Regions from separate parts of the Thermoanaerobacter kivui genome, predicted to be linked through region 2. Evidence: riboswitches for the same ligand, from Rfam matches in the RefSeq annotation. Region 2 holds a riboswitch; each other region holds the start of a gene.
The links. A riboswitch is a leader RNA that binds a small molecule or an ion and turns the genes downstream of it on or off. The one in region 2 is predicted to bind cyclic di-AMP.
Positions count from the first base shown of each region.

Region 1: linked by a shared signal. The riboswitch ahead of TKV_RS04340 (C40 family peptidase) and the one ahead of TKV_RS05250 (cell wall hydrolase) in region 2 are both predicted to bind cyclic di-AMP.
Region 3: linked by a shared signal. The riboswitch ahead of TKV_RS04510 (NAD/NADP octopine/nopaline dehydrogenase family protein) and the one ahead of TKV_RS05250 (cell wall hydrolase) in region 2 are both predicted to bind cyclic di-AMP.

Region 1 covers NZ_CP009170.1:860,796-864,996, forward strand. The annotation lists gene TKV_RS04325 (nicotinate phosphoribosyltransferase) at 1-332, shown strand, start outside; gene TKV_RS04330 (ABC transporter substrate-binding protein) at 352-1,935, shown strand; tRNA gene TKV_RS04335 (tRNA-Leu) at 2,119-2,203, shown strand; cyclic di-AMP (ydaO/yuaA leader) riboswitch at 2,362-2,494, shown strand; gene TKV_RS04340 (C40 family peptidase) at 2,500-3,423, shown strand; gene typA (translational GTPase TypA) at 3,544-4,201, shown strand, end outside.
Region 2 covers NZ_CP009170.1:1,051,698-1,055,898, reverse strand. The annotation lists gene TKV_RS05260 (PIG-L deacetylase family protein) at 154-1,506, shown strand; gene TKV_RS05255 (TMEM165/GDT1 family protein) at 1,918-2,478, shown strand; gene TKV_RS05250 (cell wall hydrolase) at 2,532-3,335, opposite strand; cyclic di-AMP (ydaO/yuaA leader) riboswitch at 3,335-3,461, opposite strand; gene TKV_RS05245 (sensor histidine kinase) at 3,496-4,201, opposite strand, start outside.
Region 3 covers NZ_CP009170.1:889,789-893,989, forward strand. The annotation lists gene TKV_RS04495 (LCP family protein) at 1-249, shown strand, start outside; gene rsfS (ribosome silencing factor) at 267-620, shown strand; gene TKV_RS04505 (helix-turn-helix transcriptional regulator) at 763-1,413, shown strand; cyclic di-AMP (ydaO/yuaA leader) riboswitch at 1,476-1,604, shown strand; gene TKV_RS04510 (NAD/NADP octopine/nopaline dehydrogenase family protein) at 1,709-2,809, shown strand; gene TKV_RS04515 (cobalamin-dependent protein) at 2,806-4,201, shown strand, end outside.

The DNA.
Region 1 (4,201 bases), 190 kb from region 2:
AATTTTTGGGTGATAGGTTATATGGAGTAAGACTTGATACTCCTTCAGAAAGAGGAGGAGTTACTCCCAGTTTGGTTTATGAACTAAGACAAAGGCTTAATCAGAAGGGATTTACAAATGTAAAAATTATAGTTTCGGGTGGTCTGACACCTGAAAGGGTTGCAGAACTTTCTGAAAGTGGCGCAGATGCTTTTGGTGTTGGAAGTTACATATCTGATGCACAACCTATTGATATGACAATGGACATTAAAGAAGTAGAAGGAAAACCTATTGCTAAGCGAGGAAGAATTCCTGGAATTATCGAAAATAAAAAATTGAAAAAGATAAAATAGTTTTCGGAGATGATAGTTAATGAGAAAATTTATTATATTATCTTTCATTTTGATGTTTATTTTTACAGGATACAAAACTACTCCGCAAAATATGGTAAATTTACCTCAAGCATCTGAGGACAAAACTAAGATTGAAGAAGAAAAGCCAGTAGAGGGTGGCACTTTAAGAATAAATATCACTTCTTTTGATGCATTAAATCCTTTTTTAAATGACAATGAACGAGTAAGACAAATGTTGAATTTGTCATTGGAAGGATTAGTTACCTTGGATAAAACTTTAAAGCCTGTTCCTCAATTAGCAGAAAACTGGCAGATAAATGGACTTAATATAAAATTTTATTTAAAAAAGAATGTTAAATGGCAGGATGGAGTAAGTTTTACAGCTAATGATGTAAAATTTACTTTTGATTCTTTTAAAAATAAGGATGTAAAAAGTCCTTATAGGGATATTCTCATTAACTATCTCTCCTCTTATAAGACAAATGGTGATTATGAATTTGAAGTTGTTTTAAATAAACCTGTTGCAAATCCAATAGCTTTGTTTACTTTTCCTATTCTAGCTGAGCACCAATATAAAGGTAAGGAAGATATTTTAAATAAAGATATTGTACCTATTGGTACAGGACCCTATAAGATATCTTCTTACAGCGTTGGCAGAGAAGTTATTTTTGAAAGAAATCCTTATTATAGAGGTGACAAACCTTATATAGATAGTATAGTATTTAAAATTGTGCCTAATGAAAATGCTATGATAACATCTTTTCAAAGCAAAGAAGCAGATTTTACTTTTTTAAATGACATAGACTGGGATAAGTATAAAGAACTTTCAAATGTAAATATTTACAAATATATTATGCAAGATTATGTATTTATGGCTCCTAATTATCAAAATCCAGCTTTGAAAGATTCAAATGTCAGGAAAGCGATGTGTTATGGAATAGATGTTGACAAAATTTTGAAAGAAGTATATTTTAGTCATGGGTTAAAGTCATGTATTCCGGTTCGTCCTGATTCATGGCTTTATAGCAATAAAATAGTATCTCATAATTACGATATAAAAGAGGCAAATAAAATATTAGAGGAAAGTGGTTGGAATTTAGTTAAAGGGATAAGGAGCAATGGAACTTATCAGCTCAAATTTGATTTGCTGGTAAATGCAAATAATCCATATTTGATTAAAGTTGCTCAAATTATAAAGAATAATTTAAAAGATGTAGGAATTGAAATAAACATTGTACCAAAAGATTGGGGCAATTTACTAAGTTCTGTATATTCGGGTAAATTTGATTTGGTGTTAATGGAGTGGAATTTAAGTTATAATCAAGATATGTCTACATTGTTTATGACAAAAGGCAAAGACAATTTTATGGGTTATAGTAATTCTAAAGTTGATGAAATATATAGTAGAATTTTTTATGATTCAGAAGAGAATTCTTTAAAAACAGATTATCAGGCTTTGGAACAAGTTTTTTTAGAGGAACAACCCATAATTGGCCTTTTCTATATTGAAGGAGCAGTTATGGCATATGACAATGTAAAAGTTGTGGACCCTACTGGTTTTGATGTTTTTTATAATATAGAAAAATGGTATATAAAAAAGTAGTGTAAAATTATCGTAGAATTTAAAGAAAAACAAGCATACCGTAAAAACTTTGATTGAAGATATTTCAAGGGTTGTCGCTGAAAATTATCCTACAGTATTTTGACACCATCCATAAAAAAATAGCTATTGACACTGACTTAAAAAGATTATATAATTCATAGTGTGACGAAATTAAAAAAGCGTGCGGTGGTGGCGGAACTGGCAGACGCGTACGTTTGAGGGGCGTATGGGGTTTCCCGTGTGGGTTCAAGTCCCACCCTCCGCACCATAAAAGAGAAAAGAGGCGTTAAGCCTTTTATTTTTTTGTCACACAAATTATTAATTTTTTATAAAATATATTAAAAAAAGATCAAAAAATTTAAGAAAATGTAATGTAAACATTGACTTTGACTGTAGGATATGATAAGATAAGACAAAAGGACAAAATATGCAATCTTGCCGAATCCGAAAGGTACGGAGGAACCGCTTTTTGGGGTTAATCTGTAGCTTTAAGCTGCAGTAGGGATACCTTCTGTCCCGCACCCGACAGCTAACTCCGGAGGCAATAAAGGAAGGAGATTTGCAGTGGATCAGCGAATAGGAAAGATGATTTTTGGAATTTCTGTGTTTGGTGCGACGCTGATTGGTAGCTCTTTTTTGAACCCAGCGTTTGCGGAAGGATTGGGAGTTGGAAAGATTACAGGCAATTATGTAAATGTGCGGACTCAAGGAAGCTTATCAGGAAGTGTCATTGCCCGCTTAAATTGGAATGACACAGTGACTGTGTTAGATAAGGAAAACGGGTGGTACAAGATAAAGCTTTCTGATGGAAGAGAAGGATGGGTTTTTGGTGAATATTTATCCGTAAGAAATTCTTCTAATGTCTCAAGAGGAGATTCGGAAAAAGCAGCAAGTGTTGGTATAGTGACAGGTAGTTATGTAAATGTGCGAAGTGAAGGAAGTTTATCAGGGAGTATCATAACACAGCTTAACAAGAATACTACAGTAAACGTGTTGGATAAGCAAAACGGATGGTACAAGATAAAGCTTTCTGATGGAAGAGAAGGATGGGTTTTTGGCGAGTATTTGTCTGTGAGAAGTTCTTCAAATACCTCAAGGGGCGAAGTAGATAGAAGTCTTGTAGATAAATTGATAGATTTTGCTAAGTCTTTTGTGGGGACTCCCTATGTATACGGAGGTGCAACTCCCAAAGGATTTGATTGTTCTGGCTTTGTTCAATACGTTTTTAAAAATTATGGCTTTGATTTGCCAAGGACGGCAAATGAACAGGCTACTGTGGGAGAGAAAGTGAGTTATGACAGTCTTGTGCGGGGAGATTTGGTGTTTTTTACGACGTTGGGGAGTAGTGTCATAAATCATGTGGGAATATATATAGGCAATGGAGAGTTTATAAACAGTTCTTCTGGCAGAGGGAAGGTCATAATAAGTCCTTTAGATGAAGGGTACTATAAAGAGCACTATGTTACAGCAAGAAGGATTATAAAATGACCTATGATAAAAAGAGTACTCGAAAGAGTGCTCTTTTTTTATATTGACTATTTTTATTCCTTGAGATATTATATAATACTGTATACGCGATATAGCCTATTTTATGGAAGGAGATACCTTATGAAATTTGTAAGAGAAGATGTAAGAAATATAGCCATTATTGCTCATGTTGATCATGGAAAAACTACTTTGGTTGATGCTATGCTTAAACAAAGCGGTATTTTTAGGTCAAATGAAAAAGTTGAGGAAAGGATTTTGGATTTTAACGATTTAGAAAGAGAAAGAGGAATAACGATTCTTGCAAAAAATACCGCTATACGATATAAAGATGTGAAAATAAATATAGTGGATACCCCAGGACATGCGGATTTTAGCGGTGAAGTAGAGCGAGTATTAAAAATGGTAGATGGGGTACTTTTGTTGGTGGATTCTTTTGAAGGACCTATGCCACAGACCCGTTTTGTATTAAGTAAAGCATTGGAACTGGATCTAAAACCTATAGTTGTCATAAATAAAATTGATAGGCCTGATGCAAGGCCTCAGGAGGTTATTGACGAAGTTTTAGATCTATTTATTGAATTAGGAGCAAATGATGACCAAATTGATTTCCCTGTTGTCTACACCTCTGCAAAAGAAGGTATAGCAAAATTAAGTTTAGAAGAAGAGTCTCATGACTTGAGACCTCTTTTTGATACGATTTTAGACTATATTCCTGCACCAATAGGAGATGTTGAAGCACCATTACAACTTATAGTGACTACTTTAGATTATGATGATT
Region 2 (4,201 bases):
TATCTCGCCTCCATTAGTTCATTATCTGAACTAATTATCCAAAAAAATTAGTTCGATTGCCGAACATTTTCCTGTAATTATTATACCATAATAATTTGAAAAATGTAAATAATAAATTTTGAGACTACAAATATACAAGGAAGGTGCCTTATAATGAATAAAAAAATGAAATACATTGCAATAATTACTTTAATACTTTTTGTAGCTTTTGCTGGATTAGAATTAAAAACTTATAACTATGCAGGCAAAACTCCTGTTAAAAAACTTTATCCAACTCCTCAAATTTATCAAAGAGTATTAGTTTTTGCACCTCATCCTGATGATGAAACGCTTGCTGCTGCCGGTTTAATTCAGGACACCTTAAGATATGGAGGATGCGTTAAAGTCATAGTAATGACTAATGGAGATTCTTTCGAGCGTGCAGTTATAGAAAATTATGAAATTCCAATGCCTAAGCCACAGGAGTTTTTGCGCCTCGGCTATGACAGGCAAAAAGAAACTAAAAATGCCCTAAAATACTTAGGCGTTAAAGGTGAAAATATAATTTTTTTAGGATACCCTGATAAAGGTTTAGCTCCTCTTTGGTGGAAATATTGGAATGTACCTTATAAAAGCTTTGGTACTAAGACAACAATAAGCCCCTATGATAATTCATACATTCTGAAAGTAGAATACAATGGAAAAAACATAATAAAAGATTTAACAAAAATTATAAAAGAATATAACCCTACGCTTATTGTGTATCCTCATCCAAATGAGCTTCATCCCGACCATTGGGCAACAAATAGTTTTGTAAAATATACCTTATATCTTCTTAAAAAAGAAAATCTCCCTCAATTTCTTTACATAATTCATCGCACAGACTGGCCACTGCCTTTTGGAAAACATTCTCAATTAAATCTAAATCCTCCTCAAAATCTTTTGAAGACAGGAACAGAGTGGCATCTATATCCTCTTGCAAAAACCGATATTGACAAAAAGGGAGAAGCAATAATGATGTATAAAACTCAGATAAAAGTGATGAAAGACTTTTTATTGGCTTTTGACAGAAAAACAGAGCTGTATGGGTTTTATGAAGACGGCATATTGAAAAAATACAATAAAAACCGTAAATTTGATGATTATAAAGTGATAATAGACCCAGAATATGATAATTTTAGAGATTATGAAAATGGAAGTGTTGATATAACAGGAGTGTATGCATATATACAAAATAATAATTTGCACATAACTATAAAGTGTAGACAACCTGCAAAGCCACTTTATGAATACAACTTATATGGTATACTATTTAAAGGCCATAAAGAAGTTACAAGAATAAATGCAAAAGTTACAAATGGAAAATTAGTCTATAGAAAAGGAGATGTCAATATAAAAAATAGAATAATTCATATCACTATTCCTATAAATATAGACTTTGATGCAATATATTTATCTGCTACCACTACTTCTAATAAATATCTTATTGACAAAACAGCGTGGAGACTTTTGAAAAAAGAAAAATAATCAATATCCTATTAACTTGTAGCCATTTACTAAAATTTTATTTGCAGAACTCATTTTGTAAATTACATCAATTTTTTGAAATTGGTTTCACCAATAAAGCTACATTGCCTTCATTTCTAAAATAATGTGTGTAAAATTTTAGTCTAAAAATATAACTATGCAAAAACTCAGTAACCTTCAAAATTTCGACAGACATGTTACAATCAAATAAGTTGACATTTTATGATAAATTTTTTACAATATATTGAGTAAAGGGGAGTAGTTCGCATAGCTTATATGTGGTAAAGTCAACATATCGGGAAACCCTGGCTTTACCTTAAAGAACGAGACCTTTACATAATATGTTTTACATATTATGTAAAGGTCCTAATTTATTTATAGAGCAAATATAATAGTTGGGGAGGCAATAAAATGGAGGCACTTGTCACATCATTTGTCCTTATCTTTACTTCTGAGATGGGAGATAAGTCACAGCTCATGTCAATGGCTTTTGCTACTCTTTTTAAAGTAAGGACTGTTCTTATAAGTATATTTATCGCAGCCTTAATAAACAATGGCATTGCTGTGATATTTGGTTCGTATATCACCGAATACATTCCCATTTTTTATATAAAATTTTTAGCTGCTTTATTATTTTTGTTTTTTGGAATTTCAACTTTAATAGAGAAAGAAACAAAACAGGAAAAAATAAAAAATTCAAAATATGGTCCTGTTGCAACTATTATAAGTACATATGTACTATCAGAATTTGGAGACAAAACGCAATTGGCTGCTATAGCTTTGACTGCATCATATAACAGTCCTCTGTACATATTAATAGGTACTACTCTGGGGATATTTTTAGCAGATATATTAGGAATAATTGTAGGTATCTATTTCAATAAAAAATTTCCCTCTCAATACTTAAAATATCTATCTTCTTTCATATTCATCGCTTTTGGTCTTTCTACTTTGTATAAATTGTTTTTCTAAGTCAAAAACGGGTACTTAAATTGTACCCGTTTTTGACCCTCTCATCGGAAGTTTTACCTGCCGTAACAGAAAACCATATTACCTATTCTTGCCGCTATAGGAAGTGACCACAACCACGCATTAGTAGAACTTTGGTCAAAATAATACAAGGCTCCGTTTGTTGGGTCAACACCACTTAACGCATCTCTTGCTGCACTTATAGCGTCAACTGAAGCAGGTCTATTTATCCACCCATTTAGCACAGGAGTAAATTGGTAATTTCCGTATGCATCGACTTGATATATCACATCTTTTATAGTATTAGGGAAAATACCACTTTTAACTCTGTTTATTACTACAGCCGCAACTGCTACTTTAGCCTGGTATGGTTCTCCATCTGCTTCCGCGGTAACAAGTCGCGCAAGGAGGTCAAATTCCTCTTTTGTGTAGGGTATTACACCCCTTTCGATAGAACCTCTGCTGACATCCTGATATGCCCTATTAGAAGAAGTAGCACTGGGTATAATAAAGACTTGTCCAGGATATATTATGTCGCTTTTGTATCCGTTTGCAGATTTGAGCATATCAACAGTAATGCCGTATTTTAAAGCAATTAAGTACAAACTGTCACCTTTTTGGACAACATATGTGTTATCACTACCCGGCACTTGTAAAACTTGTCCTGGGTATATTACGGTACTTTGAAGGCCGTTTAAAGACATCAGCTTAGTATAGGTAGTTCCGTATTTTTGACTTATACCCCATAAGGTATCGCCGGGTTTAACTGTGTAAGTTGCGGCAAATACTGATTGGGAAATAAACAATCCGGCTATAACTGATGCGATGAGAGGTTTGACCTTGATGCGAATATTAAACATGTTGTTCCCCCTTTTGCCTCCGAGGTTAGTTGACGGGTTCGGGTTAGGGACACCCTACCACAAAAGTGGATTCACCCCAATTTAGTTCCCCCGTACCCCTTATCGGGGATTCGGCATATTTTTAACTAAATTATAGCCGGATATTTAACTTGTGTCCATATTAAACTGGTGGAAAGATAGGTAATGTTATGGTAAATTCACTACCTTTCCCTACTTCACTTTTTACAGTGACGCTTCCTTTATGTTCCTCAATAATCCACTTAGCAATAGCTAATCCCAATCCTGCCCCACCTGTCTCTTTGGCTCTCGCTTTGTCTACTCTGTAAAACCTATCAAAAATATGTGGAATGTCCTCTTTTGGTATTCCCACGCCATCATCTTTAATTTTTATATAGGCTTTTGAGTTATCCTTCCCCACATCAATTTCTATATTGCCATCTGAAGAAGTGTATTTTGCTGCATTGTCTAAAAATATCCTTATAAGCTCTTTAATGAGTTTTTTGTTAGCCATTATATTTATGTCATTTTGCCCTTTTACAACTATATTTTTGCTTTCATTTAACATTTTTATTTCCTCTGCAACCTCTTTTATTACATCCTTTAAATTAAACTCTTCCTTATTTAACTTTATCGATTTATTATCTCCTTTTGCCAACAAAAGAAGTCTTTCAATGAGATGCTCCATGTCTAATGTCTCTTTTTTAATCGCCTCTATAGCCTCTTGCAATACGGCTTTGTCCTCTTTTCCCCATCTATCCAACATGTCAATATACCCTTTTATTACAGAAATTGGGGTTCTAAGTTCGTGAGAAGCATCAGAGACAAACATGTTCTGCCTTTTAAAAGAATCTTCCAACCTATCCAGC
Region 3 (4,201 bases), 160 kb from region 2:
TTAAATGGCGGCGGCATACCAGGAGCAGCCGCAAAGACTGCTGATTTGTTAAAGCAACAGGGATACGATGTAGTGAAAATAGGCAATGTAGTAGGTACTACTTACAACACTACTCAGATAATTAATAGGACTGACGACAAAAAAGTGGTGGAAGATTTGAAGAAAATTTTAAAAAATGCTATTGTAGTTGAAGATACAAAAGGAAGTAATAGTGCTGACATAACTATAATTTTAGGAAAAAACATATAAAATGGAGGGTTGATTTGGTGGTAGATGTAAAAGATAAAGTCTTTAAAATTTGTAATCTGCTAGAAGACAAAAAAGCTTTTGACATAAAGGTCTTATATATAGGTGAATTGACGACTATTGCAGATTATTTTATTATTGCGACCGGCAGTTCGGATACCCACGTAAAAGCATTAACTGATGAGATTGAGAAAAAACTCTGTGAAGAGGGGATTTTTGTTGACCACATTGAAGGATATGCTTCAGGCAAATGGGTTTTAATGGATTATGGGGATGTGGTGGTGCACATTTTCCAAGAGGAAGAAAGAGCTTTCTACAATTTAGAAAGATTATGGGCAGATGCAAAGGAAATAGTGCTTGACAACCTTGTTTGAGGCATGTATAATAACGTTAATAATTTTTTTCATCTTAAAGTCTTATCTTTTTTTGCAGATGAATTTTTTTGCAGCCTATCAGTAATTTTTCATCACTTCACTGCATATATTTAAATTGTATGATTAGGGGGATTCAAAGTCAATGAAGACGCATCCTATCTTAAAAAGCATAATCCCTATAATGGAAGGAATAGCTAATACGTTTGGGAAAAATTGCGAAGTAGCACTGCATGACTTTTCTTCGCCTCAATATCCTATTATTGCAATTGTAAACGGACATGTAACGGGAAGAGAAGTGGGGAGTCCTTTGCCTGAAACTATATCGAAAGTATTGAAATCTGATAACGTTGAAAATTTAATAAACTATAAAAACAAAGGGAAAGATGGGAAAATTTTGAAGTCATCTGCTCTTTTTATAAAAGACGAAAATGGTAAGCCTGTTGGATGCCTTACCATCAATATTGATATCTCAGAATTTATAATGGTAAAAAATACCTTATCAGAGTTTTGCGATGTGACTGATACCAATGAGGAGGCTCGAGAGGCTTATACAGGCAGTGTTAGTGAGGTTTTAGAGAGCATAGTGAATACCACATTAGAAAATTATGGAAAACCTGTAAATTTCATGACAAAAGAAGAAAAAGTGCAGGTAGTCAAGATGTTGGATGCTAAAGGCACTTTTTTGATAAGGGGAGCTATAGATTATGTAGCGAAGATATTGTGTGTTTCCAGATATACTATATACAATTATTTGGATGAAATAAGAGTAGGAGATGATTTTGGGAAATATTAACTTGTTTCTCTTTACAACTTTTAGATTTTATGATATAATAAAAATAAATTGAAAATTGAATAAAATGCTAAACGCTGAATTCGTAAAGAAGCGGGGGAACCAATTTTCGGGGTGAATCCATCTTTAAGATGGTAGGGTTATCTTTCGGCCCGAACCCGTCAGCTAACCTCGTAAGCGTTGAAAGAGGAGGATGATAGCATTGGTGTCTGATTTTGTTTTTTTATCAGACGGCAAATCGTAAAGCTATAGATTTCCTCTATAGCTTTTTCATTTCTTAAAAAGGGGGTTTAAGAAGATGGGTGCAGTCTCCTTTGCAGTAATAGGAGCCGGTAACGGGGGTCAGGCAATAGCAGGGCACTTGGCTTTGAAAGGCTTTAAGGTAAATCTTTACAACAGAACCTATGAAAAATTAATTCCGATAATAGAAAAAGGTGGAATAGAGTTAAAAGGGGAAATTAAAGGATTTGGAAAATTAAATTTGATAACTGATGATATGAAAAAAGCCGTTGAAGGCGTTGACATAATTTTAGTTGCAGTTCCAGCGTCTGCTCATTATAAAATTGCTAATGAAGTGTTGCCATATCTTGAGGAAGGACAGATAATCGTATTGAATCCTGGAAGAACAGGTGGTGCCTTAGAATTTCACAATGTAATTAGAAAGAGAAGAGGTTTAGAAGTAGTTATTGCAGAAACAGATACTTTTATATATGCCTGCAGGTCTTCCATGGGAAAGGCAAAGATATACAAGATAAAAGAGGTTGTGTCTGTTGCTGCAATACCCAAAGACAAAACTCAGATGGTAGTAGAGGCACTTAACACTGCTTTTCCTCAATTTGTACCAGCGCAAAATGTTTTAGAAACCAGCTTCAATAACTTTGGCTCTGTTTTTCATCCAACGCCTACCTTGTTAAATGCGGCGAGAATTGAGACGACAAAAGGCAATTTTGAATATTATCGCGAAGGAATTTCACCTTCTGTAGCAAAGATATTGGAAAAAATAGATAACGAAAGAATGATGGTGGCGAAAGCTCTAGGTGTAAATACTATTTCCGCTAAAAGATGGCTAAAAGAAAGTTACAATGCAGAAGGAGAAAATCTATATGAGGTAATTCAAAACACAAAAGCTTATGTAGGTTTGTTAGCTCCTGAAACATTAGATTGCCGGTATATATTTGAAGATGTTCCTATGAGTTTAGTGCCTATGTCTTCTATAGCAAAAGAGATAGGTATCAAGACTCTTACTATTGATGCTGTTATACATCTTGCTTCAGTTATGCATAGAAAAGATTACTGGAAAATAGGAAGGACTGCTGAAAAGCTTGGCATAAAAGGAATGTCAGTTGAAGAGATAATAGAATTGGTTGAAGGAAGAAGAAAGGAGGTAACGATAGCATGAAGAAGTTAATTGTAGCGGCAGCTATAGGGAATTGTGTTCATGTAGCAGGAGTGTATAACTTTTTGAGGTTTGCCGAGCAGCAAGGTTATGAGACTGTATTTTTGGGACCTGCTGTTCCTATTAAAAAATTGATAGAAGCCGTTAAAGAACATAAACCGGGGATTGTAGGAGTAAGCTATAGACTGACTCCTTCTGCTCTTGAAAAACTTTTAGAAGAATTAAAGAGGGAAATAGAAGTAAATAATTTGCAACATATAAAATGGGTATTTGGAGGGACAGAACCTAATGCAGAAGTAGCTTGTAAATCAGGAATATTTGTGACAGTTTTTGATGGCAAAAATGGGGATGAAGCTACAATCAACTTTCTAAGAGGAGGAAGCACAAGTCATAGACAGCGGGTTTTTGCTGATACACTAATAGGAAGAATAGAAGATAAATTTCCCTATCCTATCATAAGACACCACTTTGGTCTTCCTTCATTAGAAGATACTATAGAGGGTGTTAAGAAGATAGCAGAGGCAGAAATTTTAGATGTAATTTCTCTCGCGCCAGACCAAAATGCTCAAGAGCACTTCTTTGATAAAAAATATGACAAGTCTTTAGATGGAGCAGGCGGTGTTTCTATAAGAAAGAAAGAAGACTTAATAAGAATATATGAGGCTTCAAAAAGAGGTAACTATCCTCTTCTCAGATGTTACAGTGGTACAAATGATGTTTTCAAGATGGCAGAGATGCTTCTAGAGACTATCCATAACGCTTGGGCAGCGATTCCCCTTTGCTGGTATAATGTATTGGACGGCAGAGGACCAAGGGATGTAAATACTTCCATAAGAGAAAATCAGCAGCTTATGAAATGGCACGCTGAAAAAGGAGTACCTGTAGAAGTAAACGAAGCACATCATTGGAGTTTGAGAGATGCTCACGACGTAATTGGAGTAACAATGGCTTATCTTGCTGCATATAACGCCAAAAAGATGGGAGTAAAAGATTATGTAGCGCAGTTTATGTTTAATGTACCTGCGTCTATTTCTCCGAAAATGGATTTGGCAAAGATGCTTGCGAAGATAGAATTGATAGAAGAATTACAAGATGAAAACTTTAGAGTTATAAGGCAAGCAAGGGCAGGACTTGCAAGTTTTCCAACTGACCTTTTAGAGGCCAAGGGTCAGTTGGCTTCCAGTGCTTATCTCTCTATGGCTATAAGACCTCATATATATCACGTAGTGGGATATTGTGAAGCTCATCATGCTGCAACGTCAGAAGATATAATTGAAAGCGTTAAAATAGTAAAAGCCGTGATAAAAAACTCTATGTTTGGAATGCCTGATTTGACTCAGGATAAAGAAGTAATTCAAAGAAAAGAACAGTTAAAGAAAGAGACAAGGATTTTAT